3 regions of the Alteromonas sp. 76-1 genome follow, and region 3 is predicted to be linked to each of the others. Evidence: predicted binding sites of a transcription regulator. Region 3 holds the regulator's gene; each other region holds the start of a gene.

Region 1 (3,216 bases), 380 kb from region 3:
AGGCTGGATTGCCGAGTCGGTATTTAAGCTGACGCAGCGTATGTTTGTTCTGTCTCGAGATGAAACCTACGATACCACCCATATGTTTGGTGCATGGGGTGAAGCAATTTCGACAGTCAGTGTACCTGTATTGCTTTATATGACGGTGGCCATGTTAGCCGGAATATATGGCTCTATTGCGTTAGGCGGCTACAACTTCACCTGGGAAGGTGCCAAATTTAAAGGCTCTAAAATGAGCCCGCTTAGTGGGTTTAAGCGTATGTTTGGCATGAATGGCTTGGTAGAGTTAATTAAATCTATCGCCAAAGTGGTTGTCATCGTTGGGATGGCATTAGGCGCACTGCTGTTTTTTGAAGACGAAGCGCTGCACCTTGATTTAGAGCTGTACCCGGGTAATATTTTTCACGCGTTAGATATGCTGAAATGGGCTTTTATCATGTTGGTTTGCGGCATGATACCTATTGCGCTTATTGATGTGCCTTATCAAATTTATAAGCACAACAAAGAAATTAAGATGACTAAGCAAGAGGTGAAAGACGAGCGTAAAAACTCTGAAGGTGATCCTCTGGTAAAAGGGCGCATCCGTCGCTTGCAGTATCAAGCTGCCACTAAACGAATGATGCAAGAAGTTCCTCAGGCCGATGTGGTGGTAACCAACCCAACTCATTACTCTGTAGCAATAAAATATGATGACAGTGGTAATCGTGCCCCAGTCGTTGTGGCAAAAGGCACCGATGAATTAGCCATGCATATTCGTAAAATAGCCACTGCTAACGATGTACCGCTTATTCCATCGCCCATGCTAGCCCGAGCCGTTTACTACTCTACAGAGATTGACGGTGAAGTGCCTAACGCCTTGTTTATGGCGGTAGCGCAAGTATTAGCCCATGTTTATCAGTTAAAAGCACACAGAGCGGGTAAAGGGAAACGACCCAAACCGCTTAAACGTGATTTACCCATACCACCAGAGCTGCGCCGTTAGAGCGCTGCTTTTGGCCTAAATTAGCGCTAAACTACGGCTAAGATATCGCTAAGGCCAGGGCACAAAGTGAGCCCCTCTTAATTGTAATTCTGTAAATTGCGCCCCTCCTACTTACGTTTAATCGGTTTTGTATAAAGCTGGCACGGTAGTTGTAATACTCATTGAAAGATAGCGTTAAGCGTCAATTTTCCGATAGAGAGACTCCCTGCAATGCAGTTATCCGGTTACCTTCAGCGATTCGATAAAAGTCAGCTGCAGAACATTACCAGTGGCTTAGGCGCTCCCATTGTTCTTCTTGCCATTATGGGCATGGTTATTCTTCCCATGCCGCCATTTCTGCTCGACGTATTGTTCAGTTTTAATATAGCCCTGTCTTTAGTCATTATTTTGGTGGCGGTATTAACGCAAAAGCCAGTTGATTTCGGTATTTTTCCCCTAGTGCTATTGATTGCTACCGTACTGCGGTTAGCATTAAACGTAGCCTCTACGCGCGTGGTACTACTATATGGACATGAAGGTGGGGATGCTGCGGGTAAGGTTATCGAAGCATTTGGTGCGGTGGTTATTGGCGGCAACTATGCGGTGGGTGTGGTGGTCTTTGCTATCTTGCTCATTATCAACTTTAAAGTAGTCACCGCCGGTGCTGGGCGTATTTCAGAAGTAAGTGCCCGCTTTACGCTTGATGCCATGCCAGGTAAGCAAATGGCTATTGATGCCGATTTGAATGCGGGTTATATCGACCAAGATCAGGCGCGTGCTCGCCGAGAAGAAATAACCGCCGAAGCAGACTTTTATGGCTCAATGGACGGTGCGTCAAAATTTGTGAAAGGTGATGCGGTCGCCGGCCTCTTTATCATGCTTATCAATATTGTGGGTGGCCTTTTTATTGGCATGATTCAACATGGGTTAAGTTTTGGAAATGCCATCGAGGTCTACACCATATTAACCATTGGTGACGGTTTGGTGGCACAAATACCATCGCTATTATTGTCTGTGGCTACCGCTATTATTGTTACTCGTGAAAACGAAACCCAAGAAATGGGCAAAGAAATTCGTAGTCAGTTGGGTAACAGCCAAGCCCTTTATATTGCCTCGGGCGTGTTATTCGTCATGGGGATTATTCCTGGTATGCCCCATTTAGCTTTTATTGGCTTTTCAGTGCTTATCGCCGGTTACGCCTACTGGCAGGGTGTTGCTGCTAAACGCGAGGCAGAAAAACCTAAAACCCCAGCGAATATCGTGAAAGATGACACTGCTGCGCCCGAAATAAAAGAGCTTGGGTGGGATGATGTGCAGCACGTAGACACCATCGGCCTAGAAGTCGGATACCGATTAATCCCCTTAGTCGATAAGTCTCAGGGCGGAGAATTGCTCACTCGTATTAAAGGGGTACGTAAGAAGTTATCTCAAGAATTGGGCTTTCTTATTCCACCGGTGCATATTCGCGATAATTTAGATTTAGAGCCTAATTTATACACCATTGCTATGTTGGGCGTAACTATTGGCGATGCGCAAATAAGTCATGATGAAGAGCTTGCGATTAATCCGGGTCAAGTATTTGGCAAGCTGGAAGGCCGTGCAACTAAAGACCCTGCCTTTGGGTTAGATGCGGTATGGATAAAACCGAATAAGCGAGAGCATGCGCAAACCCTTGGTTATACCGTGGTTGATGCCGCTACTGTGGTTGCTACTCATTTAAGTCAATTGCTGACGAATAATGCCTACCAACTACTTGGACATGAAGAAGCGCAGCAGCTACTAGATATGCTAGCCAAGCAGCATCCTAAATTAGTGGAAGGGTTAGTGCCTGATATTCTGCCCTTAAGCACCATTGTTAAAGTGCTGCAAACCTTGCTGTTTGAAGGGGTGCCTATTCGTGACATGCGTACCATTGTACAAACCCTGAGCGAATACGGCCCACGTAGCCAAGATCCAGATGTATTGGTGTCTGCGGTACGTATTGCGCTTAAACGCCTAATCACCCAAGAAATTACCCAAGGTGCGAAAGAGATACCCGTCATAACCTTGGCGCCAGAGTTGGAACAGATGTTGCACCAGTCATTACAAGCAGGTGGCGAAGATGGCGCTGGTATAGAACCAGGACTGGCCGATAAGCTGCAAAAATCATTGCAGCAAGCTAGTCAGCAACAAGAATTGGAAGGTGAGCCTGCAGTACTTCTCACTTCTGGTATGTTGCGCCCCGTACTATCTCGCTTCTTAAAGTATTCGGTCGC
Region 2 (3,216 bases), 2.2 Mb from region 3:
CAGCTGGGCTAGCCAAGCCTTGAAAAAAGCGTTTATCGGCAATACCAACCTGCGTATTAAATCGTGCTAAACGTAAAGCGGCACCTGCCACATAAACAAAGGCAGCTAACCAGCCGAACTTACCGAGCTCAGTTAAGCCCCAGTTGTATGCGACTAACGCTGGCGCCATACCAAATGACACCATATCAGCCATTGAGTCATATTCAGCACCGAAATCGCTTTGCGTATTCGTCATACGCGCAACGCGGCCATCTAATCCATCAAAAATCATGGCAACAAATATAGCTACCGCTGCTGCTTCAAATCTTCCAGTCATCGAAGACACTACTGCAAAAAAGCCTGAAAATAGACCCGCAGTGGTTAGTAGATTGGGAAGAAGATAAATCCCTTTTCGCTTTTGTTCAGACATAAGTCCTCATATATACATAAATAACTAATTCAATTATTTCATAGTTCATTGCTGGCGCATAGATAACATTCTTAGTCAGCCTTTAACCGCAACTGATATGTAGGTATTTAACCATATACGTAACGTCGCTCCCCGTTTAGTTATCATATAAGCATCATGTTGAAGTTCACGATGTCTACTCTGCCTGTAAAAAGTAGAGCTAAATATCGTACGAACTACACCTTTATATATTTAAAGAAGGTCTAGTTATAATGCGTTTACTTAATGTATCGATACTTACCGCGGGCTTTATTGGTTTAACCCTATTGCCACTTTCCGCTGCTGAAGCAGGTTCTAACAAATGGCATAATTCCGACTACTCAGGGTGCAGCTCAAATAATAGCTCATCTAACAACGATTTATGCGAATCTGCTTTAGGCGAGAATATCTATGACCTCGTTGATGATGGCGTTCAATCAGGAACAGATCCTCTCAATAGCACCATTTCGGTTAACGGAGTAAACATTTCTGTCTCCGCTTGGTCTGATACCTACGGTAAAAACGATGACCTTGTTGTAGATGCGAAGTTAGAAAAAATTTCTGACTACTATGGGTACGGTGTAACAAATGATGATTGGGAAACTTACTATAACCCCGATCACGCTATAGACAATGTAAATAAAGTAAACGGTAACGTCACAGACTTCGATTTCGTTTTGTTGTCATTCGACCAGGCCGTTTCAGTAACAGGCGCAAGCTTTTCCTGGCTATACAGCAACAACGACTCACAAGTATCTGTGGCCGCACTTGATTCCATTTCAGGTTTAACCTCAGGCAGTCAAACCTGGAGCGATATTGTTGCAGATGCACTAACAACTGCCTCTTATGATATAGAAAATTGTGACTATGTAGAACATAGGGCAGATTTCGATATTTCAGACACTTCCCAGTATTGGTTAATCGGTGCTTATAATACAGTTTTTGAAAATATCGGAGGTTATGTTGGAAATGATGCCTTTAAGCTTTCATCAGTTGGATTTTCTGTAGCAAATGATAGTCCACCTGCCCCCTCAGCTGAAGTGAGTGAGCCAACCACATTAGGCTTATTGCTCGCAGGTGTCTTTCTTATTGCTTGGCGTAGAAAACAGCTTTGAATGGCGTTTACGTAAGAAGTGCTACTTTAGTTTAAAAATGACAGGTATTACCTGTCAGTTTTTTTTACTACTTAGTTTAAAAAAGATAAACTTTAAAAACAAAACAAAAAAAGCCTCGATTAAACAGCAAGATAAAATACTGGCACACACCATGCATTAATTAACACTCAATAGTAAGAATTCAGTTCAAAAGTGGAAATATAGCCATGCAGTATCTACATAAAGCTCTAATATCCTTAGTAGTTTTGTCAACATTAAGTGCACCTGCGTTTGCAGGCGGTAGTCGAGGCGATGGAGATCGCGGCACAACTGACCCAGTTGATAGTTCTCTCGCTGAAGGCTATTACGATTTAACTGATTTTGACGAGTCTGTAGTAACGTCCGCTACTGGGGTAACTATTGGTGGTGTGAATATTACTCTTACCGGTTGGTCTGATACAGGTAATGGCTTAGATCCTGAAGACTTCGACCAAATAGTGAAAACTGCTTCTCCTTATGAAGTATCCAGCTTTTACGGCTATGGTGTTTTGAATCAAGACGGCGAAGGATCAACTAGCCCCGACCACTCTATTGATAACTACTACTGGAATGGTAAAGACACGGCCGCAGGAATAGCATACGCTGACTTCGATTTCGTATTATTCTCTTTCGATTCTGATGTAACACTTGATAGCATTGATTTTGGCTGGGCAAACAACAATGGTACTGACCAACAAGTTTCAATTGCTGCATTAGATGATAGCCAGTTAGGTTTACTCCAAGGCGAGTCCAGCAGCTGGTCTGAAATCATTACTGGAGCGGTTTCAGGTTCATTCAATATCACTAAAACTGGGTCGTACAGCTATACTACTGGCGAGCTAGAATTAGTCGATACAGCCAAGTATTGGTTGGTGGGCGCCTATAATACAGTGTTTGGCAGCATAGATGGTGCTTCAATGTACAATGATGGATTTAAAATTACCTCTATCGATTTTACTGAGGGTACTCCGCCTCCCGTTGCTGAAGTTCATGAACCTGGCGTTTTTGGCTTAATGCTAATGAGTTTTGCTATTCTGGTATGGCGTAGAAAACGCACTGCGTAATAGTTTCAAATTATATAAAAAACACGTATCTTTAGAAGGTGGCCTTGGCCACCTTTTTTTATGGCAGTTAGCAGGATAATTTAATAATGAATTTAGGAACTGGACGTTCGCGTATTTGGCGTTCTACATTGGCCTCGGCAATATTAGCATCGGCATTTGCAGGAAATTTTTTAAGCACCGCTCATGCTACGACTTCGGAGGATTATGAAAAGGCACTTACTGCATTTAATGCAGATAAGTATAACGAAACCTATATTCACTTGAAAAATAGCTTAAAAAAAGATCCTGAGAACTTAGCGGCAAAAATCCTAATGGGAAAAATACTTCTCATTAACGGATATTTAAATGCAGCAGAACTTGAGTTTGTAGAAGCAATAGAGATGGGAGCAGACATAAACCTGCTCGCCGAGCCTTTGGGCAATACTTGGCTCTTTCTCAATAAATACACAGACATCGTCAACTTTAATCAAACTAGTAAACTCACCAAGGAAAGCAACCGAGCTTGGCTACAAATACGCGCCACAGCATGTATACGACTAGATGATCTTGCGTGTGCCGAAACTGATTATTCACAAATACTTTCTGATACCCC
Region 3 (3,216 bases):
CAAACCCGTAAAGGGTTAAGTTCATCAGAACAAGAACAAGAAGCCGATGCGCTACTTGATGAATTTAATATCAACCATATACGTAATAGTACGGGTATGAGTTTATCCGGTGGTGAACGCCGCCGAGTAGAAATCGCACGAGCATTAGCAGCCGATCCGCAATTTATTTTGCTTGATGAGCCATTTGCTGGTGTTGATCCTATATCGGTTAATGATATAAAGAAGATCATTCAACATCTTCGTGACAGAGGAATTGGAATCCTCATCACCGATCACAACGTAAGAGAAACACTGGATGTGTGTGAGAAAGCGTATATTGTGAGCCAAGGCGAACTCATCGCGCAAGGGACGGCAGAACAAGTTTTAAGTAATCAGAAAGTAAGGGATGTATACCTAGGAGAACAATTCAGGCTATAGTTACTGTAACCGAATTGTCATTTTCAGTTTTAAGCACGGGTATATTCACAACAAGAGTTTAAAAATAAGACGTAGATGAAACCATCTTTACAGCTAAAGTTCAGTCAACAACTTACCATGACACCGCAGTTGCAGCAGGCAATCAAGCTGCTGCAGTTGTCTACGCTCGACCTGCAGCAAGAGATTCAGGAAGCACTTGACTCAAACCCTCTTTTAGAAGTTGAAGAAGGCGGTGATGACCACCCGGTTGAGAAAAACAACATGGATGGTGACGACCCTTCTGTGGAAGCGGCTCCCACTGCATCTAGCGATTCGTTGGAAGCTGGTGACGCGCTTGAAAAGAACGACCTTCCCGACGAGTTGCCAATCGACAGCACATGGGATGAGTATTACTCGGCCTCTTCTGCCCCCGCTCCTGGCCCATCGAATAATGATGACGACCAACTGTTTCAGGGTGAAACCACCGACAATATTCAAGACCATTTGCTTTGGCAGATGCGTTTAACCCCGTTTTCAGATACAGACCGCGCCATTGCTACCGCCATTATCGACTCCATTGATGAATCTGGTTACCTTAACGTACCCATTGAACAGATTTTAGAATCGGTAAACTCTGACGATGTTGAAGAGTTGGTAGAAATGGACGAAGTTGAATGTGTACTAAAACGTATTCAAATGTTCGACCCTATTGGTTCAGGTTCACGTACACCGCAAGAATGTTTGCTCGTGCAGCTTCGCCAGTTCTCAGACGATACGCCATGGCTCACCGAAGCCAGACAGCTTATTAATGAGTACTCAGACCTGCTGAGCAGCAAAGATTACCGTACGTTAATGCGCAAGAGCCGTTTGAAAGAAGATCAACTTCGCGAAGCCATGCGCTTATTGCAAACGTTGAATCCTCGTCCTGGCAGTGCATTAATTACTAAAGAACCCGAATACGTTATTCCTGATGTTTCGGTAAACAAAAAGAATGGCCGTTGGGTAGTAGAACTTAATCCCGACAGCTTGCCAAAATTAAGCGTAAATCAACAATACGCTGCCATGAGCCGACGCTCTAAAAACAGCAGCGATTCGCAATTTATTCGCTCGCATATGCAAGAAGCCAAGTGGTTTATAAAAAGCCTTGAGTCAAGAAACGACACCTTGATGAAAGTAGCAAACTGTATTGTGCAGCAACAAATGGGCTTTTTCGAGCACGGCCCAGAAATGATGAAACCAATGGTGCTAAATGATGTCGCAGAAATGGTAGATATGCATGAATCCACCATTTCACGTGTCACCACGCAAAAGTATATGCATACCCCTCGTGGCATTTTCGAGTTGAAGTATTTCTTCTCTAGCCATGTAGCAACGGAATCTGGTGGTGAGTGTTCATCTACCGCTATTCGCGCGTTAATTAAAAAGCTTGTGGCAGCGGAAACGCCCAGCAAGCCATTAAGCGATAGCAAGATTGCTCAATTGTTGGCCGAACAAGGCATTAAAGTAGCCCGGCGGACAATAGCAAAATACCGGGAATCGTTATCGATTCCGCCGTCAAACCAACGCAAAAGCCTTATCTAAAGGCCTTGATAATTTAAGGAAGACGAAATATGCAAATCAACCTTACCGGTCATCATGTCGAAATTACTGACTCTTTGCGTAGCTATGTCGATACTAAGTTCAGCAAACTAGAGCGTCACTTTGATCACATATCTAATGTGCATGTCATCCTGAACGTCGAAAAACTCAATCAAAAAGCCGAAGCCACCATGCACCTTAGCGGCGCAGAAGTGTTTGCTTCATCTCATAATACAGACATGTATGCGGCGATAGACAGCATGATCGACAAACTCGACAGGCAAGTTATCAAGCATAAGGAAAAGCTGAAAAAGCACTAAATATTAGTATGGAAATTCAAGCCATAGTAAGTTTGGACCGCACCGAGTGTGCGGTTCAATGTAATAGCAAAAAGCGTATTCTTGAGATTATTAGCGACATTGCCGCTAAGAATAATCCCGACATCGATCAGGCCACAGTGCTAGCGAGCCTACTTGCCCGTGAACGAATGGGAAGTACGGGGATTGGCAATGGCATTGCATTGCCTCATGGTCGTTTACCGGGTTTAGAACACGTTATCGCCATTATTGTAACTAGTCACCCTGCCATCGATTTTGATGCGCTTGACGACCAGCCCGTAGATATATTCTTTGCCTTGTTGGTGCCTGAAGAGAAAACAGAAGGTCACTTACAAACACTCGCTACCGTGGCGGGTAAGCTAAGTGATAAAGAAACGGTGAAAGCCATTAGACGGGCCTCCACCAGTGACGACATTATTACGGCTTTAAGCTAAAAAAGCACAGCACCATATTTTTAGAGGGAGAAATGCAGGTGAAACTGATTATTATCAGTGGTCGATCCGGTTCAGGAAAATCAGTTGCGCTACGTGCCCTTGAAGACTTAGGTTACTATTGCGTAGATAATATTCCGGTTAACCTTCTCCCTACTCTTACCCATACCGTGGTTGATGAATATGACCAAGTTGCGGTAAGTATCGATGTAAGAAACCTGCCCAAAAACCCAGCGGACTTGGTAGAAATTTTAGATTACCTACCCTCATCGTGGTCTATGACCATTGTGTACATCGACGCAAGCGACGATGTGCTGGTGAAGCGTTTCAGCGAAACCCGCCGACTGCATCCGTTAGCCAAACTCAACAAATCATTATCTGAGTCTATAAAGGCCGAATCAGATTTACTTGCGCCTATCGTTGAACGCGCCGATTTGTATATTGATACGGATAAACTCACTATTCATCAACTC

The links. Region 3 encodes sigma-54, which starts transcription at its own class of promoters, with help from an activator protein. Its sites were predicted from a motif close to GTTGGCACGNNNNTNGNNT; they were not measured.
Region 1: a site for sigma-54 is predicted at 1,119-1,137, ahead of flhA (flagellar biosynthesis protein FlhA). Genes of this name have one in related genera too.
Region 2: a site for sigma-54 is predicted at 1,681-1,699, ahead of xdp1 (exosortase-dependent surface protein XDP1). Genes of this name have one in related genera too.

The regions. Positions count from the first base shown of each region.
Region 1 covers NZ_LR136958.1:1,238,367-1,241,582, forward strand. The annotation lists gene flhB (flagellar biosynthesis protein FlhB) at 1-982, shown strand, start outside; gene flhA (flagellar biosynthesis protein FlhA) at 1,193-3,216, shown strand, end outside.
Region 2 covers NZ_LR136958.1:3,073,769-3,076,984, forward strand. The annotation lists gene pssA (CDP-diacylglycerol--serine O-phosphatidyltransferase) at 1-409, opposite strand, end outside; gene xdp1 (exosortase-dependent surface protein XDP1) at 661-1,542, shown strand; gene xdp1 (exosortase-dependent surface protein XDP1) at 1,749-2,624, shown strand; gene prsT (XrtA/PEP-CTERM system TPR-repeat protein PrsT) at 2,711-3,216, shown strand, end outside.
Region 3 covers NZ_LR136958.1:858,476-861,691, reverse strand. The annotation lists gene lptB (LPS export ABC transporter ATP-binding protein) at 1-417, shown strand, start outside; gene ALT761_RS03625 (RNA polymerase factor sigma-54) at 493-1,977, shown strand; gene hpf (ribosome hibernation promoting factor) at 2,007-2,294, shown strand; gene ptsN (PTS IIA-like nitrogen regulatory protein PtsN) at 2,303-2,746, shown strand; gene rapZ (RNase adapter RapZ) at 2,785-3,216, shown strand, end outside.